4 regions of the Anaerobacillus sp. genome follow, and region 4 is predicted to be linked to each of the others. Evidence: riboswitches for the same ligand, from Rfam matches in the RefSeq annotation. Region 4 holds a riboswitch; each other region holds the start of a gene.

Evidence for each region. A riboswitch is a leader RNA that binds a small molecule or an ion and turns the genes downstream of it on or off. The one in region 4 is predicted to bind cyclic di-GMP.
Region 1: it holds a riboswitch for cyclic di-GMP, as region 4 does, so the genes downstream of both, ACK4M9_RS17855 (Ig-like domain-containing protein) here and ACK4M9_RS13945 (hypothetical protein) in region 4, are expected to answer to the same signal.
Region 2: it holds a riboswitch for cyclic di-GMP, as region 4 does, so the genes downstream of both, ACK4M9_RS12675 (type II secretion system protein) here and ACK4M9_RS13945 (hypothetical protein) in region 4, are expected to answer to the same signal.
Region 3: it holds a riboswitch for cyclic di-GMP, as region 4 does, so the genes downstream of both, ACK4M9_RS02425 (putative bifunctional diguanylate cyclase/phosphodiesterase) here and ACK4M9_RS13945 (hypothetical protein) in region 4, are expected to answer to the same signal.

Annotation. Positions count from the first base shown of each region.
Region 1 covers NZ_JBKBWN010000015.1:36,499-41,374, reverse strand. Annotated here, with positions in the region: gene ACK4M9_RS17855 (Ig-like domain-containing protein) at 103-3,183, opposite strand; cyclic di-GMP riboswitch class I at 3,436-3,530, opposite strand; gene ACK4M9_RS17850 (hypothetical protein) at 3,617-4,210, opposite strand; gene ACK4M9_RS17845 (TetR/AcrR family transcriptional regulator) at 4,593-4,876, opposite strand, start outside.
Region 2 covers NZ_JBKBWN010000008.1:57,986-66,948, reverse strand. Annotated here, with positions in the region: gene pilM (type IV pilus biogenesis protein PilM) at 1-1,008, opposite strand, end outside; gene ACK4M9_RS12695 (hypothetical protein) at 1,034-2,191, opposite strand; gene ACK4M9_RS12690 (prepilin-type N-terminal cleavage/methylation domain-containing protein) at 2,188-2,658, opposite strand; gene ACK4M9_RS12685 (prepilin-type N-terminal cleavage/methylation domain-containing protein) at 2,655-3,092, opposite strand; gene ACK4M9_RS12680 (prepilin peptidase) at 3,105-3,857, opposite strand; gene ACK4M9_RS12675 (type II secretion system protein) at 3,944-4,348, opposite strand; cyclic di-GMP riboswitch class II at 4,469-4,552, opposite strand; gene hemL (glutamate-1-semialdehyde 2,1-aminomutase) at 5,025-6,314, opposite strand; gene hemB (porphobilinogen synthase) at 6,387-7,361, opposite strand; gene ACK4M9_RS12660 (uroporphyrinogen-III synthase) at 7,355-8,107, opposite strand; gene hemC (hydroxymethylbilane synthase) at 8,134-8,963, opposite strand, start outside.
Region 3 covers NZ_JBKBWN010000002.1:69,994-78,956, reverse strand. Annotated here, with positions in the region: gene ACK4M9_RS02425 (putative bifunctional diguanylate cyclase/phosphodiesterase) at 1-1,643, opposite strand, end outside; cyclic di-GMP riboswitch class I at 1,727-1,813, opposite strand; gene ACK4M9_RS02420 (methyl-accepting chemotaxis protein) at 2,055-3,512, opposite strand; gene ACK4M9_RS02415 (ATP-dependent DNA helicase) at 3,773-6,076, opposite strand; gene ACK4M9_RS02410 (hypothetical protein) at 6,306-7,223, opposite strand; gene ACK4M9_RS02405 (M48 family metallopeptidase) at 7,350-8,003, opposite strand; gene ACK4M9_RS02400 (MFS transporter) at 8,114-8,963, opposite strand, start outside.
Region 4 covers NZ_JBKBWN010000009.1:77,476-86,438, forward strand. Annotated here, with positions in the region: gene ACK4M9_RS13940 (coiled-coil domain-containing protein) at 1-818, opposite strand, end outside; gene ACK4M9_RS13945 (hypothetical protein) at 841-1,326, opposite strand; cyclic di-GMP riboswitch class I at 1,356-1,438, opposite strand; gene ACK4M9_RS13950 (pullulanase) at 1,622-4,822, opposite strand; gene ACK4M9_RS13955 (C40 family peptidase) at 5,084-6,565, opposite strand; gene ACK4M9_RS13960 (D-alanyl-D-alanine carboxypeptidase family protein) at 6,831-8,276, shown strand; gene ACK4M9_RS13965 (UDP-N-acetylmuramoyl-L-alanyl-D-glutamate--2,6-diaminopimelate ligase) at 8,384-8,963, opposite strand, start outside.

The DNA.
Region 1 (4,876 bases), on a different contig from region 4:
ATATTCGTAACATAGAAATGCTAATTACGTTCTTAAATATAACTCTATTTTTCTATTAAATCAATAATTTTATTTAAACTCTGTGTCAAAAATCAAAAGTATTTAATACACTTTCACTTGTCTTGTGGCACTAATATTACCTTTTGAATTTTTTGCAGTAACATTAATGAGTGTTTCTTTGCGTTGTTTCGGAATATAAATCGCAAAATTGCCATTAGCGTTGGCCTTAGCTGAATATACCTTCGTACCAATTTTAGCAGTAACAATAGAGGACTTTTCTGCTTTACCAGTAACTGTCGTAGAATAATACCTAACTGGATTTACCACCGGTATATTCGGTGCTACTTTTACTACCTTTACTTTTCTAGCATAGCTAACCGCCCCTGAACTATCTTTTGCAGTAATGGAAAGCGTTGTCTCGGCATTTTGAATTGGAATTGATACTTTGAAGTTACCCTTCACATCTGCTTTACTAGAATACGTTTTTGTTCCGATTTTCACCGAAATAGTAGCATATTTCTCTGTTTTTCCCGTCACTGAAGCGGCTTTATTGTTTACCGCATTGACGACAGGAACATTTGGCGCGACCCTTGTCACCGTTACAGTTCTAGTCGCACTAGTATTCCCTGCAGTATCCTTTGCTGTTACTGAAAGGATAGCTCCAGAATTCTGAACTGGAATGGATAGTTTATAATTACCGTTTTCATCTGCTTTACTTGAATACGTTTTTGTTCCGATTTTTACCGAAACAGTAGCATTTTTTTCTGTTTTACCCGATACAGACGTTGCTTTATTATTAACTGTATTGATGACAGGAACATTTGGCGCGACCCTTGTCACCGTTACAGTTCTAGTCGCACTAGTATTTCCAGCAACGTCTTTCGCTGTAACTGAAATGACCGTTCCAGCATTTTGGATGGGAATGGATAGTTTATAGCTACCAAATTCATCAGCTTTCCCTGAATACGTTTTTGTTCCAATCTTCACGGTAACTGTAGCGGCTTTTTCTGTTTTCCCGGAGATAGTAGAAGTCTTATTCGTTACCCCATTTACCTTTGGAACAGCCGGTGGTATCACATCTTTAACGGTTACGTTCGTTGAAGCACTGATGTTACCCGCAGCGTCTTTGGCAGTTACCTTAATGACCGTACCTGCAACTTGGACAGGGATTTTTATTGAAAAACTACCATTTATATCGGCCTGACCAGTCCCAACAACACTAGTACCAATTTGAACTTGAACAGTTGTCAAAGCTTCAGCCTTACCTGTAACCACATTACTCTTATCCGTCACTGTGTCCACCACTGGCTTTGTAGGGGAAGTAACGTCTTCAACAACTATTTCTGTTTTCGTTTCATTGCCAGCATTATCCTTAGAAATGACGGTTAATTTCGTTCCAGCCAGTTGGCGAGGGATTTCTACCTTAAAGTCCTGGTCTCCTACAACAATAGTTGTTCCGATGAGTAGCCCATCTTTTAATACGTAGATTTCGGCACCTATTTCAGATACACCATAGAGGTATTCGTTACTGTCACCAAATCGATATACATAAAGAGAAGGCGGGGTGACATCTTTCACCTCAACAATTAATGGTTCACTTTTGTTTCCTGACTTATCTATAGCAACTATCTTGATTATTTCCCCTGACTTTTGTGGTTGGATATAGTTTCCAAATTCACCATTGGATTTTGCAGTTTGACGTAATAGTTCAGTAGAACCTGAAGTAACAACAACGGTTGAACCTGGTTCCGCAAGCCCCCTAATAAAATTGACTGCGTCAGTAAATTCCTCAATTAATTCAGGTTTCGCTGGAGGGGTGACATCTCGGACTGTTACTGTAACAACTAAGCTCTTATTTCCATCATCGTCTTCAGCCTGAACCTCTATCGTACTATCAGCACGGAGTGTGCCAGTTCTGATCTTAAATTGGCCGTCTTGATCGGCATTGCCTATAGCAAGCACTTTCCCCGTTGCCATAACAGTAATCTTAACCCCAGGTTCAGCTTTACCCGAGACGTAATCTATCGCATCTGTCACTTCGTCAACAATCGGCGCCTCAGGAGCTGTCTTATCAAGAACAATAGTAGTCAAAGGTTCACTAATTCGGTTATAACTGTCAGTTACAAAAATCGTGAGCTCAGTACCAACTCTTTGGTTTGGAATATCCACTGAAAACGTTCCGTTCTGAATTGAGAATCCCGCCCCTATCTTTCCAGTAGCGTTCCAAACTTCGATTTTGCTATCAGAATCTGTCAGACCAGTAACCACTTGATGATCATCCCCCACCGAATGAACGAATGGCACCGTAAGTTCTCCAAATGGATGCCCGTAATCAAATGGCTTGTAGGCAATCGGATCTATTTTTAACAAGGCTCTAAAATTGGGGTTATCACTTGCATCAATGATGAATTGGTTTGCTTTTGTTATGTCTGTAGTTCCCCAGTAATTATTTGCTCCATCAAAGGTGAGCAGTTTATCACTTTGAAATTTTATAAAAGCATGATCTAATCCGAAAAAGTTATTTCCTGACAATTCAAGGTTTGGACTTTGACAGTCAAGGCTACAACCAATACTAATGTCAGGGAACTTTGCATCACCCGTAATGTTTAAAAACGTATTATTGGTAATTTTTGTATTTTTAGATCCGAGCCAAACATCTACTGTAGCGTTTTGTTGAAATAAATTTCCTGAAATCAGTGGTTCTATTGTTTTCGGGTATGATACAGATATCGAACCATTGGAAAATCTATTATTTTTTAAATAAAGGTTCGCTCCTGTCACCAAAAAGCCACCGTTAAATCCATGAGTTAGATTTGCATTTTCAAGATGGACATAGGTTTCTGGAAAAGATGTGCTTTGAATATAGGCAGTATTAAAATTGATTCGCTCACCTTCTGTCTCTCCACCAATTGCAACCAATTTCCCAGACGTTTGGATCCAGACACCAATTTTACCAACAACAGACACTCCAGGCTCGATCGTTAGCGTGACATTCTTCGGTATTGTAAGGTTTCCTATTAACCTATAAGGTGAGCCTTCTTTGGTCCAAGTCGTGTCCTCATTTAAAAATCCACTGACTACTGTTCCTTCTACTCCTTCTGCATTTATTACATATGGGTAGTGGGGAAAAACAAAAACTAAAATAAGTAACAATTTTACCAATCTCTTTAAATCAATTGACATCCTATTCGCCTCAATTTCAAAACGTTCTACTATATTAATAGTATATTTAATATATCATCATTTACTGATTTTAAATAGAAAATATGAAGAGTAAATTTGGTAGATTTTTGCTAGAAAGTACTAATAGAAAAGAGACAGAATCTAGCCATTTAGATGAGGAACTTATGTAGCTTTTTTATCCTAAGTGCTAAAATTTATTGAAGTATTTTAAATAGGGATTGGAAAAATAATCACCTGTGCACCTGGAAAGGTAATGATAACATTGCCAGTGCTTAACGAATATCTTCTACGATGAAGCCCCTTTAGCTTTGCGTCCCTAAGTTTCCTTAGGTTTGCCTTTTCGGTTAAAAATAATATATCAACTAAACTAGCATTTGGAAATGATGGAAAAGCCTCATATAATTCCCAATTTTCAGTTAATCAAACAGACTAGTTAAAAAATATTACCTAATATTGTTTTAATCGTATTAATTGTAGTTATTGAAAAAGGATTAACCCCCAATAAATTAAATGTAGCACTCATTAAAATTGATAACGATACTACGCCCCAAAACACTCTAATGATCGCAATTTCTCTTTCGTTACTTAAGAACCAAAACAAATACAAGAATGGAACGATACTACTAACCTGCCCAAATACGACACTTAACGTTACGTTAGATGAGAAAATTAGAGCCAGTAGTAAAAAAGGTAAAACTGCAAGAAACATGATAGCTGTGTGTACAACAAAGAACTTCCAGTCTTTATCTATTTTTAAAACCGTGAAAAACAAAAATAGTAATCCTACTACTAAAGCAAAGCTTACAGCAACTAAAGGAATGTTTTTCACTAATCCTGTAAAAAAATCTTTCCAATCTAACTTGTCATTCCAAAAACTAACTGCTCCAATATAAGAATATAGTAGTCCTATTGCTATAGAAGCTGAACCTAATGTTATTGCAGCAGGTCGAAACATTTCATTTACATTAATGTCTGCTATTGATTTTTGACCTCTGAATAATGCCAATAAAAATTTTAAAAATTCCATTTTCTTACCTCCCTAATCATTTCATTTTTTTTTAAACTATTACTGAATATATGCAACCACCTAATGAATTACCACAGAAACTTCTATAGACCCACTCGAAACCATAGTAAACTGTTTTTACAACTAGTTACCAACGATGGTAAGAGTTGTTGTACAGGCATTCAACATTTGGTAGTTAAATATAGTAGTAGAATAACATAATTATACATTTTTATACAATAAATGATATTTTTAGGGGTATACTATTTTTAGATTTTTTTGTTATTACTCACTGGCAATGTCATGATTCCTCGCTCATTAGCTTCCCCTATTGAGAAACATCAACATAAAGCCCCTTCAAATTCTCTGAAGGAGCAGGGGTGAAAAGCATATAAAATTTAAGCTACTCCTGAATGGCATTCAAAAAAAATGTACTTTGGAGATCAATATACTCTTTTAACGATAGCTTATCTTTTAAGTCCCAGCTTCTAAACGCCCACATATGCCCTTGAATGATTAGGTTCCGAGCCAACAAAGAAATATATTCTTCACTTACTATAGCGTTTTCTAGTTGATATGTTCTTTTAAGTACCTTTTTAACAAAATTGAAAAATTCTGCTTCTTTAGAGAGCACATACTCAATATATGTGGCTGGTAATGATTGAAGGTCTCTGTAGATAATTTTGA
Region 2 (8,963 bases), on a different contig from region 4:
GACAATCACTCTACGAAATTCACTATCTCGTTCCCCTAATGAATAACGGTAAAAGTTTTGGGCTCGTTCAATTTCGTTGATCAAGTCATTAATATAGGCCTCTTCATCGAATTGAGCTTGATGATCAGAAACCTCTTTTATATCTGTTGCCGCTACTTCTGTGTTGTCAATTTCAATTTCACTTAAGGTAAGGGTGTCATCGTTATCGAAAAAAGCAAGTTCACCAGATTCAGCTTCCAATACAAGGGTTTGCTCATTAACTACAGGAGCTGGCATTCTCATATATTGATTACGATTAATAGGCATCGTTCTCGTAAAAATAATTAGTTCATCTTTAAAAATATGCAAATCGATCGATTCCTCTGAGACATCGACAATCAATTCCGTACCAGTAAGCCAGCTTGGATTGGCATAGTTAACAAGACGCTGCAGAGCAAGCCCACGAATTTCTGCTGAGCGTGGTTTAAAACCTGCCGATTGAGATGCCTTTGCCAAATCTTCAGCTAACAACTTCGAAGTTGCAAAAAATAAAATTTCACTTCTAGAGCCTTTCATTTCTTCCTGGGCTGCACCAGCTAAGTCATCTAGATTTAAGTCTTCATCCCCGAGATTTAATGTTTTTTGGGGATGGATTGAACCAATCTTTACAAAATCATAGGCAGGGTCATCAAAAGGAAGATGGATACTATCACCGATTTGGAAGTGTAGCAAACGGGAAAGCTCAAGCTCTCCCAAGTCAGGTAACGTATTAAGTTTACGGACGATCGTAAACTGTGTTGGAATCGCAATATGAACAAGCTTTGAAGCTCCTTTATCAGATAAAAAACTACGTAGCTTTGAAGATACTTCAACACTGTCATGTAAACGTCCACCATCAAGTAAATGGCTATTCAAATTATTAATAGCAACATGAGTAATCACCGGTAAATTTTTTTCCATTTTAATAGTAGCAAATGTGATTTTCTGATCACGAAAATCTAAGCCTGAAAAGCTTTTTGGTAGGAACATGTGGTCACCTCGTTAAATTTAAAAGCTACTTTCTAATTGTTTCCATATTTGTTATATTTATATTTGGATCTAATCCCCAGTTAAAATCATCATAATTAATAGGTGGTAACATATAAGGTGGTGATGGAGTATATTCACCAGCACTACCATCATCTTTAAAGCCACCTTTTTCGTCGACAAGTACACTAGCAGCATTTCCACCAAGCTCAAATTTCCCAGTGATAATTCCGCCGCCTAAATAATATGTGCATTGTCCACCAATTTTGATTTCATTAGCAATTAATACCCCACTAATCGTTACACTTCCTCCACCACATCCTGTGATATTAACTTTATTAGCATAAGTAAGGTATCCTTCTTGTATAGCTATACTTACTGCGTTTCCACTTGCATTTATTTCATTATAGTATCTGATTTTTTCCACATCTGGAACAGGTACGCCATTCCAGTTCGTTAAAGCTTTTGTCGTATCTAATCCATAATAATTAATAAAACTTTGCAATGTGGAATTTGTAGGCTTAGTTATATTATTCCATGCTATTTGATTATGATGGACATTTTTTGAGTCAATAAAGATTATCCTATCACCACTATTACCAGGAAATTTCGGCGTTTGTGGTGGCCCCACTTGTCCTGGTGGTGGGGGGGGGACATCTCTCATTTCATCTTTATCCTCTTCGGTTACTGACAATTCTAGTTCTCGAATAAATTTTTGAGAACTAGTAAACTGTGATGTTAGTTTAAAAGTATATTGATTTTGACCTTCCAAGATAGAATTTGGTCCAATGACATCTGTTAAATCTACTTGAACAGACTGACCGTCAATAACATAGCTTCCTGTTAACGGTTGCCCCATAGCTAAATAATAATAAGGTCCACGTTTAATAATCGGTACTTCATTTCCATTTTCATCTAGCGCTGGATAAGGCTCGTTCACACCGTCGTTATTCAAAAGAATACCATCTACAACCTCAAACTCTCGCAATTGATGTAACATCATATCAATAGCGGCTTCTAATCGATAAAATTCCTGCTGATCTGCTAATGCGATAACATTGTTCTTCTTACCATAAAAAGTTGAATTAATCATAGTTGCGCCTACAATTGCAACAAAGACTATTAGAAATAATATTAATAATAGAGCGGCACCCTTTTCATTTCTAATTATGTTCCCTCGGTTCACTCACTATCACCCACCCTATAACGTGAATTTGCGTTATTATACAAGGTTGTATTTAATTCAAACTCTCTGTTCTGATTTTTAAGCCTTAAAGATAGATGATATTTCACAGGATTTTCGATAGGCTCTGGTGTTATAGTAAATTGATCAACGTGACTTGATAGAGCATTTTCTGTGTCACTCAAGTAAACCTTGTTTTCTGAACTTTCATATCGAAAAAAAATCTCACTAGCTTTCCCCAATGTCCAATTTCCTGATACAAACGTAAATACGGCACCATCGCGAATTTTCTCACTCATGAATTGTGAAATAAACCTTGCTTCATGTTGAAGCTGATTCTCGACTATGGTTTCCTTATGGACCTTTATGGTATTATTCAACAATAGAAATATCGGTGTGGAAATGATTGTCAATATTGTAATTGTGACAAGCAATTCGAGTAAAGTAATTCCACGTTGGTTTTCCATCATTGCCTTTTCACCACCGATACTAATACCACTTCTTGATTGATAGGTTCATTAACTTCAACAAATACTTTAATTTCATAGAAATCATCTAATATGGTAGTTGGATTCGCATTGTCCAAATTGCTAAATTCAATCCGATACATTGTTTCAGCATTTGTTAAGATCGGTACAGAAATATTTGTGTAATTAATTTCAGAACAGCCTGAATTCGTACATTTACCGTAAAGCGAAACGCCTGCTAAACCATTTGGAAACGACATTATTCTTGCTTCTTCTATTATTTCTTGAGCATAGTAGAGACTTTTACTCTCTGTCCCTTGTATAACCGTGTTCGTAAAAGATCCTGTCATCATTGTAACGATTGGAATAACAACGATCCCAAGTAAGGCGACAGCTACTAATAACTCAATTAATGTAACTCCCTTTTGATTTTTCATGTTTTCACACCCTTACCAAAATAAGTTCACATACCAATTCCATATTTCTCTCCCCCATAAATAGGCGGCAAATGTTCCGATAAAAATAAAAGGGCCGAAAGCAATCGGTTCCTTCCGTTTGGCAATACCAAAAATAATTAGCGTAATTCCAACAATTGTACCAACAAAGGACGCAAGGACGAGACTCATGATCGTCATCCACGGACCAAGAGCGACACCGATCGCAGCGTAAAGCTTAATATCTCCACCGCCCATGCCTCCTTTACTGACAATTGCAATTAACAATAGTAATGAAAAACCTACTACTCCACCAATTAAATAAAACCAAAACGGCTCACTGCCGACGAACAAACGGGCAATCAGCAAGATTACTAAAGCTGGAAGAGTAATTACATCTAGGATTAATTTTTCGCGAATGTCTGTTAAAACCGCTAATACTAGTAAAATCGTTAAAATAAGTGCCGGAACTAATTCTAGCGTTAGACCAACCCATTTATACGTAATAAAAATAGAAGTAGCCGTCAACAACTCACCAAATGGGTAAAGCGGGGAAATTTTTGTTTTACAGTAGCGACATTTTCCACCTAAAAATACATAGCTGAAAACTGGGATAAGATCAAAGACCGCTAATTTATGCTTGCAATTTGGACAATGAGAAGGTGGGAAAGCGACCGATTTATTTTTAAGGAGTCGAATGGCAACTACATTGAAAAAACTGCCTAATAGTAAGCCAACCAGTAAAACATAAAAATCAATTAATAACAAAGTTGATCTCTCCTTTCTCAAAATCAAGCATTTTCGGTTTTAAAAAAGCTGCCGCTATCAAGCGTAGCGACAGCTTAAAAAAAATATTACTTACACCCAGCAGGCGCCGATATAACTCCGGAAGCATAGTCCCAACCATTAATAGTTCCTGTTCCAGTTGCTGGTGTACAACCAGTAAAAGCTTTAATAGTCGGTATTTCTTTGACATAAGGACCAGTAGCAGGAGACCCTGTTGCTTTAGTTAGTTGATCATTTAGAGTAGTGGCATTCGTAGGATATGTGCTCTTATCTATATAGAACCTGTTAATTGCGTCTTGGAGTATTTGCTCATTTTGTGCGTTTGTATTTCTATGTGCATTATCCTGATTCCCCATCAGCATAGGCACAGCTATCGCCGCAATAATCCCCAAAATAACTATAACCACTAATAACTCGATAAGCGTTAGACCGCGTTGGTCTTTTCTAAGACGTTTGAGAATAGCTTTAAACATTTTTAAAATCTCTCCCTTTTTTGTTTTAATTTTTATGTCAAGAGTATGGTTTACTCTTAAAACCAGCGTTTAATTCGGTGTAACAGATAAAAAAACCTCTACAAAGCTTATAGGACATAAGTTTGTAAAGGCGGGTTGCACCACTAGCTCCAAGTGACTTAGGTGCCCAAATAACAGTCACTTTTCATTGCATCCTTTATTTAATAGATTGATAATTTTGATTTATGTTAGCTTATAAATTTATTATAGCAGTTTACTTTCATAATAAAAAGTGAAATATAGTAAAATCCGATCATAATTTCTACATATTTTCTCAAATTATTACATAAACACTTTTATTTTTACATTATTTGTAAAATTAATATAGGTATAACGACCTAAAAAAAACACTTTTCTCACTTTCCTAAAAAGGTAAAATCCAATAGATTGTCATACACGATTCGACTTCTCATTGCATGATTACCCATTATTCATCTCTAGCAAAACACATCGTTAGCTTCATGCTAGCTCCTCAAGTGCATAAAGCTCTGTTATAAAGGTGCAGACACATCGGAAATATATATCTTGAACAAACAAAAAAACTGACCTAAAATCACCTTATCTCAATCTAGATCCAATGAACTTATAGGATATCGATTTGAGGGATAAGACGACTTTTAGGTCAGATGTTTAATCATTATTTAATTAGCCTTGCAAATGCCTTATCTGCAGCGGCAATTGTTTTTTCAATATCTTCGTCAGTATGTTGCGTTGATAGGAACATACCTTCAAATTGAGATGGTGGGATCGAAACCCCTTCTTCCAACATGTAGCGGAAGTAGTCTGCAAAACGATCTAAGTCAGATGTTTTTGCTTTTTCATAGTTCGTCACTTCTTCATTAGTGAAGAAGAAACCGATCATTGAACCAGCTTGACTCGTTTGATGTGGAATGCCGTGCTTTTTAGCGGCATTTGATAATCCTTCTGCTAACTTTTTACCGAGGCGGTTAAATTCCGCATAATGCTCTTCTGTTAGCTGCGACAACGTTTCATAGCCTGCTGTCATTGCTAATGGATTACCTGATAATGTTCCAGCTTGATAAATAGGTCCGCTTGGGGCAATCATTTCCATAATTTCACGTTTACCGCCATAGGCGCCAACTGGTAAACCACCGCCAATAACTTTACCTAAGCAAGTTAAGTCAGGGGTAACTCCAAGGACACCTTGTGCACAATGGTAACCAACTCTAAATCCTGTCATTACTTCATCAAATATTAACAATGTACCATTTTTCTCAGTGATTTCACGAACGCTTTCTAAAAAGCCTGGTTGCGGAAGTACAACTCCCATATTTCCTGCTACAGGTTCAAGAATTACCGCTGCAATATCGTCGCCATATTGTTCGAAGGCATAACGGAGGCTTTCTAAGTCGTTATAAGGTACCGTCAGTGTGTTTAAGGCAACAGCTTCTGGTACTCCAGGACTATCTGGTAAACCTAGTGTAGCGACTCCAGAACCCGCTTTAATAAGGAGGGAATCACCATGTCCATGGTAGCAGCCTTCAAATTTCAATATTTTATTTCGGTTTGTATAGCCACGCGCTAAACGTAACGCACTCATCGTCGCCTCTGTACCAGAGTTAACCATCCTGACAACTTCTACAGAAGGAACACGTTCAATGACAAGCTCCGCCATTTTCGTCTCTAGTTCGCTTGGGGCACCAAAGCTAGTCCCTAATTCAGCCGCGCTCTTCAGCGCTTCAATAACTTGATCATCAGCATGGCCTAGTACAAGCGGTCCCCACGAGAGTACGTAATCTATATATTCATTACCATCAATATCATAGATCTTCGAACCCTTCCCACGCTCCATAAAAACTGGATCCATTTTTACTGATTTAAAGGCACGAACTGGACTGTTTACTCCGCCTGGCATTACTTCCTTTGCTTTCGCAAAAGCAGCACTCGAATTATTAAATGATCTCATTTTAATCCCCCTATTTTTAGTTAGTTATCAATTTGTACATGTCTAACCAAAAAACTTCACAATCAATGACAGTTACTCACTTAACCATTTTGCAACATCTTTTGCAAAATATGTAATGATTAAATCAGCTCCCGCTCGTTTCATACTAATTAGCTTTTCCATAACAACCGCTTTTTCATCAATCCATCCGTTTAAACTAGCAGCTTTAATCATCGAGTATTCGCCACTCACATTATACGCAACAACGGGATAAGAAAAATGATCTTTTACTTCACGAATAATATCTAAGTAGGAAAGTGCTGGTTTAACGATTAAAAAGTCGGCGCCTTCTAAAACATCACTCTCTGCTTCGCGCAGGGCTTCTAGACGGTTTGCAGGATCCATTTGGTATGTTTTACGGTCGCCAAATGATGGTGCACTATGAGCCGCATCACGGAACGGTCCGTAAAATGCTGAAGAATATTTAACAGCATAAGACATAATCGGGATATGTGCGAAACCTGCTTCATCTAATCCATGGCGAATCGCTGCAACAAAACCGTCCATCATGTTTGATGGAGCGATAACATCTGCTCCCGCTTTAGCTTGGGAAACAGCTGTTTTTGCTAAAAGATCAAGAGTCGGATCATTTAAGACAATGCCTTCCTCGATGACGCCACAGTGACCATGGTTCGTAAATTGACAAAGACAAGTGTCTGCAATCACAACTAGATCTTTATTTACTTGTTTGATCTTTTTAATCGCTTGTTGAACAATACCGTGCTCACAATAAGCAGATGTTCCAACTTCATCTTTCTCTTTTGGCACTCCAAATACGATCACTGAGACAATACCTAACTCTGTAATCGTATTAATTTCTTCTTCTAAAAGATCAAAGGAGATTTGATATACTCCTGGCATAGATGCTACTTCATTTTTTTTATTCATTTCGCCTTCAATCACAAAAATCGGGTATATTAAATCCTCTTTTCTTATGACAGTTTCTCTAACCATTGAGCGGAGACTAGCAGTTTGTCGTAGACGGCGATGTCTTTTAAATTCTAACATTTTTTATCCTCCTTTAGGTTCTCCATCACACTATTTAGCATGCCTTGGATTGTATATTCTTTCGGCTCGACATGAACAGGTAGATCATGTTTAATCATTGTTTTTGAAGTAATCGGTCCAATTGAAGCAAAAACAATTTGACCAATATGATCTCGCCAATTTGTTCCTTCAAGCAGCTTGACAAAATTATCGACAGTTGATGAACTTGTAAAGGTAACGACATCAATTTCTTGATGCAAAATCGCTTGAAATAATTGATTTTTTGAACTGGCTTCAATCATATTTTCATATACATCTAATTCATTCACATAAATATTATTCTCTCTTAAGCTTTCTGGTATAACCGTTCTTGCTAAATTACCACGCGGAAATAAGACACGTTCTCCTGTGTGAAGGACACTAAGTAGACTTTCTAATAAACTTTCAGCTACAAATAACTTAGGGATAAGGTCCGCCTGTAAACCATAATCAGTTAGAATATCCTCTGTCTTTTTACCGACAACGGCAATTTTGCATGGGATCTTAGTTGTTCCGGTAAGTTTCTCAAAATCCTTTAAAAAGAAATCAATCCCGTTTTTGCTCGTAAAAACAAGCCAATCATATGTATGTATAGAAGTTATAGCGTTGTGGATTGCACTTTTATCTTCTACTTCTTTGCAAGAAATGAGTGGCATCTCAACCGGAATTCCGCCATTTGCCTCTATTTGTGACGAGAGAGCAGAGGCTTGCGCCTTTGCCCTCGTCACTAATATTCTTTTTCCTTGAAGATCCATTATTTATCTAAGTCTGCTCTAACAGCATCAAGAATTTCTTTTGCACCTTTATCAAGGAGTTTCACAGCTAACTCTTCTCCTAAACTTTTTGCATCAGTACCTACCATCGTTTCATGTAAAATCGTTTTTCCATCTGGTGAGCCAACAAGACCTACTAAAACGATCTCACCTTCTTCATTTAATTCTGCAAATCCTGCAATTGGCACTTGGCAACCACCTTCAATTTTATGAAGGAAAGCACGTTCAGCCGTAACGCAACGCTCTGTTACTGCATCGGTGAATTTACCAAGAAGTTCTCTTAATTCAGCATCATCAGTACGACATTCAATCCCTAATGCTCCTTGGCCTACAGCCGGTACACATAACTCAGAAGAAATATACTCAGTAACAACGTCTGCACTCCATCCCATTCGCTGAAGTCCTGCTGCCGCTAAAATAATCGCATCATACTCACCATCTTTGCACTTTTTCAGACGAGAGTCGATATTTCCGCGGATCCACTTAATTTCTAGATCCGGACGTTTTGCTAGAAGTTGCGCTGAACGACGTAAACTACTCGTTCCAACAACAGTCCCAGGCTCAAGATCCATTAAGCCTTTTCCACTATTAGAAATTAGGGCGTCACGTGGGTCAACACGTTTTGGAACACAGCCAATCGTTAAACCTTCTTGAAGAACTGCTGGCATATCTTTCATACTATGAACTGCCATATCTATTTCATTATTAAGCATTGCCTGCTCAATTTCTTTCACAAATAATCCTTTACCACCAACTTTAGATAATGTAACATCTAAAATTTGGTCCCCTTTAGTAACAATCTTCTTTACCT
Region 3 (8,963 bases), on a different contig from region 4:
AATTCTGCTGGTGAAACTGCCCCCATTTCAGGATGGTGCCAACGTAATAGTGCTTCCATGCCAACAATCTTTCTCGTCTGCAACTCTACGATCGGTTGATAATTTAGCAAAAATTGCTCTTTCCTCAAAGCTTTTCGTAATCCGTTTTCGATCTTCATTTTTCTAGAAAGCATTTCGTTTAATTCTGAATTGTAAAAGCAAAAATTGTTCCGCCCTTTACCTTTTGCCACGTACATAGCCGCATCTGCATTTTTCAACAATTGTTCGCTAGTAACACCGTGTTTTGGATATAAACTTATTCCTATACTAGGGGTTATTGTAATTTCATGATTATCAATGCTGAAAGACTTTGCAAGTTCGATAATAATCTTCTTTGCTAAACTAGTACATTGCGCCCTTGTTGTTCCAGGAAGGATAATAATAAATTCGTCGCCACCAATCCGATATAAGAAATGCCCTTCGTCAATTGTTTGTTTTAGTCGTTCTGAAGCACATACTAAGAGTTTATCGCCTACGAGGTGACCAAGAGTGTCATTAACAAGTTTAAAGCGATCTAAGTCAATTAATAGTAAACCGACCTTACAGCTATCTGGTCTAACCATCCCCATTATCTTAGTCAAATCTTCATTAAAGCGGGCTCGGTTATGGAGTCCAGTTAACGAATCATGATAGGCCAAATATTTAAACTCACTCATTAGCGTTTTATTTTTCTTTAGAACTACTAATTGACGAACAATAATCATCAAGAATATAATAATGAGTCCGACAGTTAAAGCATCACCCCTCCACTCGTAGCTATTTAAGACAAATACTAATAAAATAATCGCACTACCATATGAAAAAAGATGTTCTTTACTTTCAACGTAATTTTCTAATCTATAATCCTTTTCAGTCAAATTTTTCTCTGCAAACAATGCTGCATACCCGATAAATAGAGTTGAAATCAACCAAAATGGATCGATCCAACTCCCAAACTCATAGGTACCAATGACCGCTAAGTATAAAAAAGTCGAGTCAGCAACAATTTGAAAAAAGAAAGCAATTGCGAGAAAAAATATAACTCTTCTCTCTTTACTATGTATGGAGAGATAATATAAATATGTCATCATAAATAAGATGCTCAAGTTCGCAATTGGGAAAGCGATTGTTAAAACCATTGCTAAAACTGAATGATCCCAAAGTTCCCAGATCGGTCTGATTAAGTAGTGTATACTTATAACAATCGCTGATGTCATAAACACCAAAATGTTAAACAAATAAGGGCTATTTGTTACGGAACCGCTAATTTTTTTCGTTTTATAAGTTAGTCCTAGCAAATAGAAAATGTATGATAGAAACCAAAATAAGAAGGACGTATTTGAAAATTCTTTAATTGCTTCGGCCAAAAGCGAATAAAGCCAGAGGAAATTCCCTAAAAAAGTAAAAATAATTCCTAAGCCAAGCAATAGCCAAAACAGTTTATCTTCATTCGTTTTGCGATAAGCTCTCATAATCCATATAAAACTAATAATTGTACCAATGATTGGAAAACCACTCGCACCTAAAGTTCTTAGCGTTTGATCATCCTTAAAAACAAAACACCATCCATAAAATAAAAGTACAACAATAATCGGAATCCACACAGCTATTCTTCTTGGAAGCATCCTACGTCCCCCCTAACTTTCAAAAAATAAAAATAAAAATAAAAAGCTATCTCCAATGGAAATAACTTGTCAGCTAATTCTCCTTTGGTAACTCAGCCACCTTAAGTTTAATAACCATTAGGTCTGAAGCTTTGCGTCCTTACCTTTCAGTAAGTTTGCCATTTCAATTGAAATATTCTTTTAGGTAGTATACAGCTTTAAAAACTAGTCTTTTAGTCTCGAGTGTTACAAGAAAGTCATTTAATAACTACTTCTATTTTACCATAAACGTTGTAATATGAGTAAACTTAATTTGTCTAATAAGTAAATTACCTAGTTAATATAACCTATTATAGATAAATGTATTATTTAATAAGGTGCCAGGCACCAATGTTGCATTGGTGCCTGGCACCTAAATGATGGTACCTACATTTATATTAGGTTTGTTGCACGCTCTGTTGTTTCTTGCATGTATTCGGCGATCTTCTGGCTATCAACATTAATGCTTTCGATTGTTGCGCTCATTTCTTCAAGACTAGCAGCTGTTTCTTCGATTATTGCAGCAAGCTCATTTGTCGACAATTCTACCGATACCGATTTTGTTTTAACATCGTCAGAAAGCTTTTGAAATTGAGCAAATGTGGCATTTAATTTAGCTAACGTCATCGAAAGTAATTTAAAGGACTCGTTCGCTAAGTTTGTCGTTTCTACGCTGTCTTTGATTTTCGTCGTACTATTTGCCATTTTATTTACAGCGCTTTGGTTACTAGTATTTAATTCACGTAAGTTTTCCGTGATTTTCTCTGCCGTTTGATTCGTCATTTCTGCTAAATTGCGGATCTCTGATGCAACTACTGAGAACCCCCGTCCAGCCTCTCCAGCCCGGGCTGCCTCAATTGAAGCATTCAACGCAAGTAAATTCGTTTGCTCGGAGATTTGCTTAATATTATCAGTGAATGAATTCGTTTCTTCTATTTTTCTCGTTAAAATAGCAAATGTGTCATTTAATTCCTCAATAACTAGTTTCATTTCTTCCATTTCACCAGTTAGTTCATTAATCTTTAGTTCTCCATCTTTCGAAACGGTTGCTGCATGCTCAGATTCCTTTAGTAATGTTTTTGAAACTTCACCAAGTTGATCCATAGATTCTCTCGTTTCACTAGCAGTTTCAGCTATTAACGAGATTTGTTCACTTTGCGTTTGGCTTCCAACCGACACTTCATTGATTGAAGATTGCATTTCTTCTTGAGCTGCGACACTATTTTGAACTTTTCCATTTGCATTCATCAAACTTTCAACGATTACAGCAACTTCTTTCTCTAAATGAAGCTTTTGCTGCTCTTTCCTGCTAGCCTCGTGTTGTGCTTCAGTTAGAAACTCCTGTAGTTTTGAGAATTGATCCTGAGCCAATTTTGTTATTGTTGCTAACAAAACTCCTGTCAAAATATAAATAAGCAAAGTACTTACAAATAAATCTTCATAATTATCATAAATCAAGAAAAAACTGATCAGCATCACAAGCCCATATCCATAACCAATTATCAATAGTATCTTGTTAAAGTGCAGAACAGAGAAAACACTTAAGAAAAAGATAATAATAATGACTGACATATTACTAGAAATTCCAGCTATCATCGAATAAAACGTGAAGCTATATATCGTCACAATACTTAAATATGAGAATAAAGTAACTTTCTTTAACGTTTTATTTACCACAAAAAATAATAGAGAAAAGACGATCAATTGGGAACCATAAAAAATGGATAAATCGATATTTTTATAGATTAGACCATATAACAAGCCTACAAAAATCGAAAAAGAATATGTATAGAACATGATTGAATTCTTTTTCGTAGTATCATCTAATTTCATTTTTTTAACTAATTCCATAACAAAACCTCCTAAGTAGTATCTAAGTTGTACATAGTAAAAATATGATACCATATGTTTCGTCTCGTTAATATAGGGATATTGTCGGAAAATAAGCTATTTTGTCGAAAAAGGTCAGGTTTCGTAATTGCGATTAGTAAAAACCTTTATTTTGTAACGACTTTATTTATAAGTCTCACTTAAAAACATATAAATGCTAGTTTTCCAGCCTAAACAGGGTTAGTTTTTCTTATAGGACAACCCCTTGCTAAGTTGATGAATTAAAGCTTTCTATAATTCTGCCACTCACTAGGTAATAAACTTCGATATTTAGTCGACAAGTAACGGTCATCCATCAGAATGATCACTCCTTCATCCTCCTCCGAACGAATTAGCCTTCCGCCTGCCTGATGAACTTTATTCATCCCAGGATAAACATAGGCAAAATCAAAGCCATGATACCCTTGTAGGGAATAATATCGCTTCATCAAATCTTGCTCCTCGGAAATTCTCGGGAGACCTACACCAATAATACAAACCCCATTTAAACGATCACCGCGGAGGTCTACACCCTCAGAAAAAATACCGCCTAACACGGCAAAACCAATTCTTACTCCAGAAGATATAGGTTGAAACTTAGCTAAAAAAGCTTCTCTTTCTTCTTCAAACATCGCTTGCGCTTGAACAAGTAGCTCAATTTTTTCAGTACATGCAACTTCCTGATATTGTTCTAGCACTTGTGCCAAGTATTCATAGGAAGGGAAAAAAACTAAGTAATTTCCTGTACGCTGATGAAATATTTCTTTTAAATCAATGATGATTTTATCAATTGATGCAGGACGTTCTTTGTACTTCGTCGATATCGGACTTACAATTACCTCAACCTTGTTTTCATCAAACGGTGATGGTAAATCTTGAAAATAATCAACGTCTTCACCTCCCAATACGGTTTGAAAATAGCCGAGGGGATGTAACGTTGCCGAAAAAAAGATCGTCGCTTTGGTTTTTTTTGTTGCGCTCCGAATTAGTCTAGAAGGATCAATACATAGAAGCTTGACTTCGACCTCGCTTTTGTAGGTCGTTACCAACGTCCGATAATGGTCATCATACATACTCGCAACTCGACAAAACGCCTGCGCGACGTAAAATAGATCTTTTACGACATTGTAGTGGTCTTCAAGATGATTTCCCAAATCAGATAGCCAACGATCACCAAGATCGACAAACTCCTCTACCAAGTGAACAACGTGTTCTGGTAACTCAAGAAAGTCAAACTGATCCTTCGCCATTAGTTCCTTTTTCCATTGTAGCAACAGGTCATTTATGGCTTTTGTCGCTTGGTAAAGGGGTTCATCGTTCCCTTTCAGTATCCGACTCGCTTCTAGAAAAGCCGATTTAGAAAGCACTGCAGAAAACATCGCTCTCGCCCGATCGACCAAATTATGAGCTTCATCGATTAGCAACACCGTTTCTTTATGGTACTCGCTCCAGCGTACCATTTTAACCCTAGGATCGAAAAAATAGTTGTAATCGCAAATGACCGCATCTGCGTGTAAGGCAACATCAAGTGAGAACTCAAATGGACAAAGTTGATGTTTCCTCGCATAAGTCTCGATTGTTGTCCTGTCTATTAATTGTTCCTTTGTTAATATATCGATTAAGCCTTCCTTAAGGCGATCGTAGTAGCCTTCAGCAAAGGGACAATGCTCTTTTGAACAATAGACTTCCTCTTGAAAGCAAACCTTTTCCTTCGCTGTGATAGTAACCGTACACCAAACAAGCCCGTTCTTATTCAACAATAAAAAGGCCTCTTCTGCTACTTGTCTAGTAATCGTTTTTGCTGTTATATAAAGAATTCGTTCAGCTTTTCCTTCACCTACCGCTTTGACCGTTGGGAAAATCGTCGACATGGTCTTCCCTATCCCAGTCGAAGCCTTCGCAAACAGCCTTTTTTGTTCGGTAATCGTTTTATAAACAGCCTTCACAAGATCGCGTTGTCCATGTCGGTAAGTACTGAAAGGAAATGATAGCGCAGAAATACTCGCTTGGCGATTGGACCTTTGCGTAAATCGTATATGTTGAAAATGAAGATAATCGTCCAATAGTTCTTCTATAAAGATGGTTAGTTCTTGTTTGGTAAACGTGTCTTGAAAGGTGACAGTTTCTAGGTTCTGTCTACTGGCATAAATGAGATGAATATCGATTTGCTCAAGGTTATTTTGTTTTGCATACACATAAGCGTACACCATCGCTTGTGCCCAATACGTCGGATTGTCCTCTTTTCTTATGTTCACTAAAGTCCTTGCTGTTGATTTAATTTCTTCAATGACAACACCAGTTTTTTCAGTAATAATTCCATCACATCTGCCATGAACGGTAACGGTGAAACCATTTCGTGTAAACTCCTCTGTTAATGTCACTTCTTTTTGATAATTATCTTCCCGATCTTTCTGCAGACGTTGGTGCGTTTTTGTGCCCTCTTCTAAAATATGAGCGCCACCAGCACCCATTTCGATACTACCACTCATCATCACAAACTCGACTAAATTTCGTACCGAAACTCTTAAATTATTTTGGTCCATCATTTATTCACCTATTATTCTTTTTTTAGAAAGTAGAGTAACATTTTCCACTCATTTAATTTAAAGTGAAGCTAATTCGATTATAACGAACGTTAGTTCTTTTGTCAGGGGAATTCATACAAAACATAAAAAGCGTATCCTTCAAGAATATAAGAATGAAGGATACGCTTTTTTATTTTCTAGTCTACTCGTTGCTTAATTAGGATCAATAATAAACATAGCACCTTTACAATTAATCAGAAAAAATCTCTCTCTCAAAAGAATTACCATCACTATAAATAACTTTCAAAACTAAGCTCGTATACTCGAATTTTTCATTCGGCAAATTCGGAAAATTTTTATGATAATGAAAACCGTGCTCTTCTATATCCCAATTTGAGTCATGATCAGCTTCACTAAAATCTAACTTTTCTTCTTCGATTAATTGCCCATTTTTATATTTATTTAAATAAGCATCTTTTAGAAAAACTTTGCCATTAGATGGCATTGTCAAAACTGATAGATGGAAACCCTCATCATAGATATCAACAAAGGTTTCAAGACTGCCATAATAATGGTTCCCTAAATAACCAATATTATCTGTAATGATTTCTCCACTTTTTACTAAATCATTTTTTGAAACGGTGACATAATACGAAATTTCACTTTTATTATAGTCTCTCATGTATCCCTCATCAATTGCATCTGCTTCCATATTCGTACTGCTTCCCACCGAAACTGCTGTATACCACTCAGGCTCCAATTGAAAATCAAAAGGAATACTCACTTCAAATAACCCTTTTCCAATCTCAACAGCAGGAGCTGAACTATATTTTGGGTCTTCACCTAATTTGTAATGAAAGACAACTTCAGAATTAGTTACTAACTCTCTTATTTGCCAGTTAAAATTCAACTGCATTTGTCCGGATCCTAGGTTTTTATTTCCAACTTCCATTCTTACCGGACTAATCCAACTTTGCTCCCTCTTAAATTCTTCCAATATCCCGTAAAAATTACTAGCTTGATCTTCTACAGTACTCCTAATATCATTTTGACTATAATAAATTGAATTCACCTGATTTTCAAAATCGCTGAACCTTAATAATAAACGGGCGTTTATCAATAAGCTAATTACCAATAAGCCGACAATTATCATTTTAAAAAACTTCATTGATTACCCCTCCCAAAACTTTCTTATTTATTAATAACGCTTCATAGCATAAAAAGTTTCATTATAGTTTTGCATAACAGAGGTGCCAGGCACCTAATTTGAAATCAGATGGTGCCTGGCACCAAATTATAGGGTCATATTTTGTCCATGCCTTGCTAGGTATTCTTCTTTTTTCTTATAATCGGGAACAATACTGCCAACACGCCTCCAAAACGAGCGATCATGGTTCATATGAAGAAGATGACACAGTTCGTGGACAATGACATAATCGATAACCTCGATCGGTGCCATCGCAAGTCGATAATTAAAGCAAATTTTCTTATCGGAACTACAGCTTCCCCATTTGACTTTCGACTCTATGACATCAACGACTTTTGGCTTTACGCCTAGTTGTTTCTGATAAATTTTAATCCGTTCTCCAATGATCTTCTTACAGCTAGAAAAATAAAATTTTTTTAAGACTAGTTTTAGTTTCTCTTCCTCTGTTTCACTAGTTTCTATTAATTCATGAAGAAAATACTCCTTGCCAAGATACAAAAACTTGCCTTGATCATGATACTGCCTTTGCTTTGGACCTTCTTGAGCTTGCTTAATTTTCTGTAATTTCTCTAAGATCCAACTAGCTTTTTGCCTGACAGCACTTTTGATCATTTCTTCCGTTGCCTCTCGTGGGACTTTAACTGTAATAAAACCAGTCGAACTTAGCTGAATAGAGAGCTTTTTTCTCTTTCCATATTGAACATCAAACTCGATGATGTTATTTTCATACTCAATTTTCATCATTCACCATCATTTCTAATAATCTTAAAACGAGCCTCATCCGTAATTATACTAGCAGTTGTAAAAAGAAAAAAGGACACATTAGCATAAATAGCTATTGCATCCTTTCATCAACCCTCCACGATCAATCTTTTTTTAGTTTTTGTATATAAACCGAATACCGAAAATGAACTCAAGATGAGTACGATTAAGACGATGAAAATGTATTGATAGGTCATATTTTGTGCTAACATTAACCCGGTCATTGTTACCCCAAACGCTCCGCCAAAAAATTGCAACAATTGCGCTAATCCAATACCCGTTCCGATTTCTTCTTTTGGTAAAATCCTTGAATACTCGTTAGAAACACTTGACGTTAGCGCAGAAAAGCCAACACTCAGAAACATATAGGTGAAAAGAATAAAACCAGGTCCAATCTTTGCTGTCGTAGCAAATAAGACGGTTGATATCACAAAAAGGCTTTGACCGAAGACAATGACAGGGATATTTCCGAAGCGATCGATGACGCGCCCGATAAATTGAGCAGCGATCGCCGATAATATTGCTCCAGGAAAAATAATCAAACCAACTGCTGCCGGTTCTTTACCAAACACGGTAGTTAGAATAATTGGCATCAAAAATAGTGCCGTAAAATGTAGCACAAATGCGATAAAGCCGATATAAAGCAATTTCGTATATTGCCTATTTTTCAATAGTTTTGGTTGGATAAATGGCAACTCAATTAATTTTAGATGTCTCCATAATAGTCCTGCTAATCCTACCGTAACAACGAGTAAAATAACCGAATACGTGGAAAGAAACAACAGAAATCCTGTCACAGCTAATCCAGTTAGCACAGCACCAACTAGATCAAATTGGCCAACCTTTACAACCTCTTTTGGTAATAATCTCATAAAAATAGGCATTAACAAAAAGACAAAGCCAGTAACAACAAAAAGATAATTCCAGCCTAAGTATTGG
Region 4 (8,963 bases):
TTTTCTTGTGCTTTTTCTGCTTTTTGCTCAGCCTTTGCAGAAGCTCTTTCTACTTTTTGTGTAGTCTTTGCCTGGGCTTTTTCTACCTTAGCTTCAGCTTTTTGATTTTTTCGCTCCGCTTTATTGAACTCTTTTTCCACTTTTTCGATTTGCTCTTCGTTTTCTTGAACTGGTTCTTCTAATTCAATCTCTTCAACTTCTTCGTTCAGTTCTTCTTCAGCATCCTCTAGGCTTGCACGCAGACGAGCTTCAGCAGCTTTTTGCATAGCTCTTTCTTGATTTGCTAGCGCTTTTCTAATCCCTGCTTTCGCTTGCTCTGGAAGATCTTCTCGTTCTAATAACGCTAATAGATTTTGGCCTCTTTTTGAGCGAATTTCTGTGATTACTTCCTCTAGTTCATCAAGTTCCTCACCTGCTTCTGCAGCTTCTTCAAGAACTTTTTCCGTTTCCTCTAAATGAAGATTATAGTCCTCTAGTAATTCTTCTACAGCTTCCTCATTACCAGCCTCAATAGCATTCTCTAGTTCGATTTCAATTAATTCGATTAATTCGTCTTGTATAATTGCACTATCAACGATATCCTCTGTTAACTCGGCCTCAGTCTCTTTCATATCGCGGGTAAGTTCACTTAGATCTGAGTCAAGCTCATTTACGTCTAAATCTTCACTAACCTCTTCTTCAAAAACTGCATTTTCTTCGTCAACTGAAATTTCATCCACTGTTGGAATTTCTGTTTCTACCTCTTTTTCAGCAAAAGTAACCCCACCCATTGTTAAACCACTTACTAAAATTGCAGTTGATACAACTTTCTTCATCATCTTCATCTCTCCCTAATCCCATTTAGTATAATTTGATGCTCTCTCGGAATGCCTCAATCTTTGCTTTGTTCTCCTCGTACAACTCGTTTGGCGTCATGATCGTCACAATTACATGGCGATTTGACTGTTCTTCGATCCAAACCCCTGTATAAATACTTTCCTGTCGCTCTGATTGCCACGAGATAAAATTTAACCCTTCACCGGTAACCGTTACATTGCCTGCCGCTTTTTGAAGTTCTTTTTTAATTTCTGAAACGGTTTTGCCTTTTGGGATAACTGAAATCATAGCTACTAATTTTTCATTTTTTACCTTAATACCTTTAGCAGTTACTTTCTCAATGACCCAACCATCTGCTGCCTTAATGCGTATTCCTTGATCTGGATTGTCGTAAAAGTCAGAATCAGTTCCTAACCTTTTGTCTTCAGTTACCCCTTCGGCAGCTTTACCACAGCCGACTAGTAAAAGAAAAGAAATCATTAGAAAAATATGTACTGCCTTTTGACTCATAAAAGTCACCTCTTATTCACTTTTTATCAACTGGCAACTGGCTGACATAGGCTAACCCTTAGTCCCTTTAGCTTTGCGTCACCACCTTTCAATGGCTTTGCCTTTGACTTGTTTTCCGTCCTTGCTTATCTATACGGTTAGCTTTTAATTTTTAGGGGGGGAAATAATATTATTTTAAAATTAATTAAACGTTTGATTAAACTAGTTTACTTTGCTGCAGTTTAGCGTTTCTTAAAAAAATAAAAAAACCACAAAAAGCAAAATTGCCATTGTGGTTTCTTCTCGATACTCATCCTTACGCTTTCTTTCTTTTTACATAAAATGTAATAGCTCCCGCTACTAAAACCGCCAAGACTACAAACAACCAGTTCATCAAGTTATTATTTTCTGGAGCTTCTGGCGTTGGTGCAGCCGCACCATCCTCTGAAGCTACTTTCACTACGATTGTCGTTAATGGCTCAATTGTAATTTGCTCACTTGAAAGCTCGAAACCAGTTGGATTTGCTACTGGCGTTACTCCTGCTTCATCTTTATCTACGATGACAATCCCGCTAGTTAAATCCAAATCTAACGATAAGACTCTTGCCTCAGTATCAGCATTCACAAATACATAATAGGCATCACCATTTGTCGCTTCGTTACGATAACCGATGACTAAATCCTGAGCTTGGATCTCAGGAGCATTAATTAATGTAACATTAGTATCAATTAATTCTTTGCTGCCAAGTCGGAACGCATCTGTTGATTTTCTCAGTTCAATAAGTCCTGTTGTGTAGTCTCTCGTAAGATTATGAATTGGATATTCCTCTTTATTTGTCGCTTTGTTCCAATCAAACATATTAATGATATCTGACGAGTCGTATGAATCGTGAATGAAATATGGATACGTAAACGGTACGCCATTTTCATCTTCCATATACGTAGACTTATAAGGTGCTTCAGTTGTTTCTGCTCTAAACTGTTTTGTACGACCAAACTCTTGCCCTGCATGGATAAATGCTTTACCTTGCGCCGTTAACACCATTGCATTTCCAATTCGAATTCGTTCGTGAATTTCTTGTTCGTGGAATTCTGGGTCTTTCTTAATCGATTGCGCGATAACATCATGTAACGTTAAATTATCATGTGCTTCGATGTATGGAACAACATCACCAGGATGTGTCGCCACAAAATTATGCGGTTGTGCCTTAATGTTATCAAAGATTTGTTTGATATTTCGTGGTCCACCCGTGATAAATCTTGGCTCTCCTTCACTACCGAATCCAGACTTTAATTCATTTCTAAATTCATCAGAGAAACTACCAACACTTTCGGTGTATTGCATCCAATCTTGGTCAGCTGGCATAATATCTCTTTCACCTTCATCACCAACAAACGTTCTCCAGCCTTCACCGATCATAATAATGTTTGGATTTAGTTCCTTTGCTTTGTCATAAGCTTCCTGAATACTTTCTGCATCGTGATCACCCATCATATCAAAGCGGAACCCGTCAACCTTAAACTCATTCACCCAATAGGTTATTGAATCAACTAGTACTCTTCGTGCCATTTTATGAGTCGTCCCTAGACGCCCACCACCAAAGCTCGTTCTTGGCGTACCATCTGCATCCATGAAATGATAATAATTTGGAACTAAATCTTCAAAAATATTGACTCTAGCAGTGTGGTTATAAACAACATCGAGAACAACGCCCATACCACGCTTATGAATTTCATTGACTAACGTTTTAAATTCCTTGATTCTCAATTCTGGATCGTCTGGATTTTCAGAGTACATTCCAGAAAGCGAAAAATAACTATGTGGGTCGTAACCCCAGTTGTAGTTCGTCCCTGTTGAAATGTAGTCTAAAATTCTTTCAGAGCTAGCCCACTCATCTCCCCAGAAGTAGCTCATGACTGGTAAAAGCTGAACATGTGTTACACCTAAATCAGCAATATAATCTAATTTATCGGTAAACGCTGCAAATGTCCCAAACTGAGCAGAAAGTTCAGCTTCAATGCTCGGATCTGAGGTAAAATCACGTACGTGAATTTCATAGATAATCGCATCTTCTCTTTTTTCAAATCCAACAATTTTTGCAAAGTCTAACTCAGGACCAATTGTTGCTGGATCTACAATTGCCGCTTTACCAATCGGGTATTCACCGAAGTTATTCCATGTAGCCATTGATTTTGCATATGGATCAAGAGCTAGCTTCTTTTCACCACCGTGTTCGATTTCGTAGTGATAGTAATACCCTCTAACATTTCTGACACCAGTTGTCGCTTCGTTAAGAGTAACCTCCCATACACCACGATCACCTTTTTTCATTTCGATATCATCTTTGACAATCGTAAACTGATCATTTTTATCGTACAAAATCACATTAATACTCTCGGCCATTGGTGACCATAACTTTAATGTTGCCGTGCCATCAGCATGTAGCGTTGCACCTAGCTCACCATCGTACCCGTAAAGCTCGTCAATTAATCTCCAGCCAGAATTAGCTGTGATCGTTTTCCCTTCAAATGTCACTTTGAACGGCAGTTTTTCTAGATCAAATTCGCCATTAATTTCAACCGTACTATCATTAATAATACTTACACTCGCAATCGAGACTTCCTCATCATCCTTGTTAACAACCGTCAAATCCTCTTGCAATTGTCCCTCATCTAGTTCACTCGTGCTTGTAAATTTAACCGTTATTTTTTGATCAGAGATTAATTCTCCTGATAAAAGACCGATCGGTGACTGCCAATCTGGCGTTACATACACTTTTTCGTCCCCTTCTCGAATCCACAACTGCTTAAATTCGTCTACCATTGTAAAAGACATGTCTCCAGTTTGTTGTCCATCATTGCGATTTACAACAAGGAAGCCAATTTTCTGTGCACCTTCTTTTAATTGAATATCGACATAAGCGCCATGGCTACCTTCAGTGAAAGGTACGGCTCCAGTCGGCCAATTTTCTGAAGGATTAGCTACATCATCCCAAATCCAAAGACCCCACTCATCATAGGAAGCGTCTCCTCTTACGTAATGAATGCGAACTGTATTTTCAGCAAGAATATTTCCATTAGCACCTAATGGGAATACCTCATCTGAGCCTTGCTTAATTCCTATCTCATTCATATCAGGTGATAAAATTGTATAAGACTTATCACCACCATCTTTTTCCCCGGATTCACGGTCTACTACTAAAAAGCCAATTTTGTTTGCTCCAGCAGCTAGTGGGACATCAACATAAGCCCCAAATCGATCTTTCTGACCAACTTGAAATGGCATTGCATCTGTCGGCCAACTTGACGACGGTTCTGCAACATCATCCCAAATCCATAAACCTAAGTTTTCAAAGTCATTATCTGTTCGTTCATAATATATTCGTACTGAGTTTGCCGGAATGGCGCTCGTGACCTCTTCTGCATTTCCCGTAGGGTAGAAAGAAAAATTCCCTAAAGAAAAAAACATTAAAAATAACATTAAAAATACTACTAACCTATTCATGCTCTTTTTCATCTTGTTGAAACACTCCTTTTAGATGGTGTAAACGCTTGCACTTTCATTGTAAAAAAAAGAAATAATTCCATATGGTTATAGATATAAATTTGTGCAATCGTTTCCATTCTTAAAATTATATAATGTTTTCAACAAACTAGCAATCCTTTTATAACATAGAAGGGCTAGATGTGCCCGTCAGGAAAACCGACCGAACATAAAGGGCACATGGCAAGGTTCCATGTGCCCACTCTAACTCTATTGACACCTCGTCGATTGTAATTAATGCAATCTTTTACTTCCTAAATATCTGCTGCTCCAATAGCTATTTGATAGACTACTAATTGTCACTCCTGTAGATGATCCACTATGAATAAATTGGTTATTGCCAATAAATATACCGGCATGAGATGGTCCAGGCATATATGTCTCAAAAAAGACAACATCACCAACTTTTAACTCAGTTACGTTTGTACCTACATTCCACATTTGTGCAATTGTTCTTGGTAGTGAAATCGAACTTTTTTGAAAAATGTACTGAATAAACCCACTGCAATCAAAGCCTGCTGATGTAGTACCGCCCCATAGGTATGGGGTGCCTAGCATTTGTGAAGCGTCTGCTACAAGATTAATAACGTTAAATTGACTGTTTAATTCAGATGGCAAGACAATAGCATCTAGTAAGTTTTTCGTTGAGGCTTCGACTATTTTTTGTATTGTCGCCGTCGTAACAAGCCCATCTGCAATAAGCTTTTGATCGGTTTGAAACTTCTTTACAGCTGTTTCTGTAATCGGGCCAAAATAACCTGTCACATTATGATTAAAGTAACCTAGTGCTTTTAGTTGATGTTGCAAGTCTCGAACCGAATCATTTGACACGCCAACTTTCAGTAAAAAAGCGCTCGTATTTTGGCTAGGTTGAGGTTGTGTGGCTGGGGTCTCCTTTAACTTGCGCACATGTTCTCTCAATGCTTGCACAGTACTCGCATCAGCTTGTCCGGTAACTTTAATGTTTACTAGTCTCTGAAAATCTCTGACTCCTGTTGCCGTAATTTCGCCGAAGTATCCAGTAATCGTATGATGCTTAAAAAGGCTTGCTTCTTTTAATAACGTTTGCAGCTCTGAAACACTTTGACCGCTAGAACCAATTTTCAACGTCTTTGAAACTGTTGCACTCCTACTTGGCTCCTGCTGAGTATTGGTCATTTTTTCAATCGCTTGCAATGTTCCTTGATCAGCCACTCCAGTTACTTTCAGCCCATTTCTAGTCTGAACTTGTTTGACCGCCGTTTCTGTTATTGATCCAAAATAGCCTGTTGACTTATGTTGAAAAACACCAATTGCCCTTAGGCTATCTTGCAAACTTGTAACAGCTTGTCCCCTAGAGCCAACTTTCAAGGTTTGACTACTCGTTGATTGACTAGTAGCTTTTGAAGTTTGATTAGTTGCTTTTGAGGTTAATAAATCTAGTGTCTTTTGATCTGCAGTTCCAGTTTTCGGTAGATTATTCGCCTGTTGAAATTGTTCAACAGCCGTTTTGGTAATCTCTCCATAAAAACCTGTTGATGTATGATACGTGAAAAAACCCTTTTGTTTCAACACATCTTGAAGTTCTTTGACATCCTGATGCCTCATATTAGGCTTTAATGGTTGATCTCCAAGTGCCGCTTCAACTCCATGGGGCGATAACATAAACAAACTTATTCCGGTAGCAATTGATGCAGTTACGGTAGCAGTTTTTATTCCATTTGGTTTTTGATTCATTTTCTTACCACCTTTAGCATATACTACTACCATTTTACAATATGTGACATGATTTCTACTATATAAATTATAATATTTTCTTATCTATTTCTTTGTAGAGTAAGATTACTATAGCTTCTCAAAAATAGAGTTTCATATTATCCTAGGTTAAAAAACGATAAACGAAGCTGAGCAAAAAATGTCCTTATTTTTCTAAAAATATGTTCTACCTCTTCCTCATATTATGTATTAAACTAAAGTGAGATCATTATAGGAGGCATCTAGTGTGATTAAAAATCTTATCAACTGTTTCGCCTTTTTCTTCGCCTACTTTTTCTTGGCTACTGGAATTAGTTATGGAGAAAAGCTAGAAACGGAAACCATCTATGCCAAGTCAAATTCCTTTTCGATTGAAATAAATAACGAAGAAAAGGTGTCCCAAAAATCAATGCTCAGTTTTGAGGGGAAAAGCTATTTTCCACTTATGGAAATTGTTCATTCTTTTCAAGGTAACGTAATTACAAGCGGTGATCAACTTTCAATAACGACACCTCCTATGCTCCGTAAACAAAGTCTTTACGGACTTGATAAGCTATTTATAAATGAAATAAAATTACCACCGCTCACGTTTTGGGAAGAAGTCGAAGCTAAAGCAGCTATTATTGTTGATACAACAACAGGTAGTGTTATGTTTTCAAAGAATAGTAGCGAGCGTCTTTACCCTGCTAGCACAACAAAAATCATGACTGCTTTACTTGCCTTAGAACTGGGAGATCTAAACGAAGACGTGACCGTCTCAAGTGAGATTGAAAATATTCCTTACGACAGTTCCAAAGCTCACATCCGCCCAGGAGATAGGCTTACTCTTGAACAACTTTTATACGCATTAATGCTTCCGTCTGGAAATGATGCGGCCGTTGCCATAGCAGTTCATATAGCCGGGTCCGAAGAAGCTTTTGTTGAGTTAATGAATCAAAAAGCCATTGAATTAGGAGCAACTAACACACAATTTACGAATCCTCATGGCTACCATGATCCTGATCAATATACAACCGCAGAAGATTTGGCCAAAATAGGTTACGCAGCTACAAAAATAAACGGATTTACCCCACTCATTAGTACCGCTAGATATAGGGCTACCTTCACTCGTGAAGATGGCGAGGAATCGATAAGAAACTGGAAATCAACCAATCAACATCTTCAACCAAATAGTCCGTTATACACGCCAGAGATTACTGGTGGGAAAACAGGATTTACAACTCCAGCCAGATATACGTTAGTAAGCTTTGCCAATAAAGATGGCTATGATTATATTTCGGTAATTTTATATGGGCAACCTAACGAACGCTATTTAGATGCCGGAAAGTTGTTTGAGCGAGCTTTTGCAGAAAGGGAGAAATATAACAAAAAGTATCTCGATAAACTTTTAATTTTTCCAAGCACTCTCAAAATAACAATTGGTAATGAACAACTAAGTACCGAAAATTCGTTAATAGAATTTAATAACGATTTATATATAACAGAAGACGTTGTCCGACAAATTTTTGAACAAATTAATCGAGCAACAGTGCACGCAAAAGCTTCTAGTGACATTGGTTTACCAATGATCAAAGATTTGCAATTTCATCGCGCGAGAATGTTCATCCCAATTCACTTTTTATATGGTTGGTTTACTTTCAAACAGGAAATTGATGTGCTTGAAACTGAAACAGTGTCAATTATTTCAAAGTGAGTTTTTTTAAAAATAGAGATAGATCTATTAGCATATGTAGAAAGCGATTTTTAATATCTGGAACTGACGCTCAAAAGAACAAAAGCAAGATGCTCTTGTTCTTTTTTCTAATTTAAGTGTTCTAAGTAAGATATCGTTTCTTGATCAGAATTGCTCGGCATTAAAAAGCGCTGTTTATATTTTTCTGGACCTTTTCCTGTTATGATCACCGTATCGCTAAATTTAGTCGTTTCCCACGCATATTTGATGGCTTCTGTTCGATCTAGGATCACTTTCGTTTTACCTTGACCGACTTTTGAGATGATACTATTCATTTCCTTTATCATCTCTTCTAATTCTTCGCCATTTAAATCATCTAAGGTAAGGATGACTTCATCACTAAATTGTGCTGATGTCTCTACCATTGTTGCTCTTTTTTGGCGATCACGTTTTCCACGAAACCCAAAAATATGAACAAGCCTTCCTTTTGTCATATGTCTTGACGTTGTTAAACTATGTGCGATTGCATCGGGGCTATGAGCATAATCGACAATAAACTTTGCTCTCCTTGGAAAAGAAAATTGTTCGAACCGTCCAGGCACTCCAGTAAAAGTTCTCAATGCTTCGACAATTTCAGGCGTTTCTAAACCAATTCTTCTACATACTAAGTAGGCTTGCATTGTATTCCAGATATTATGTATACCTGGA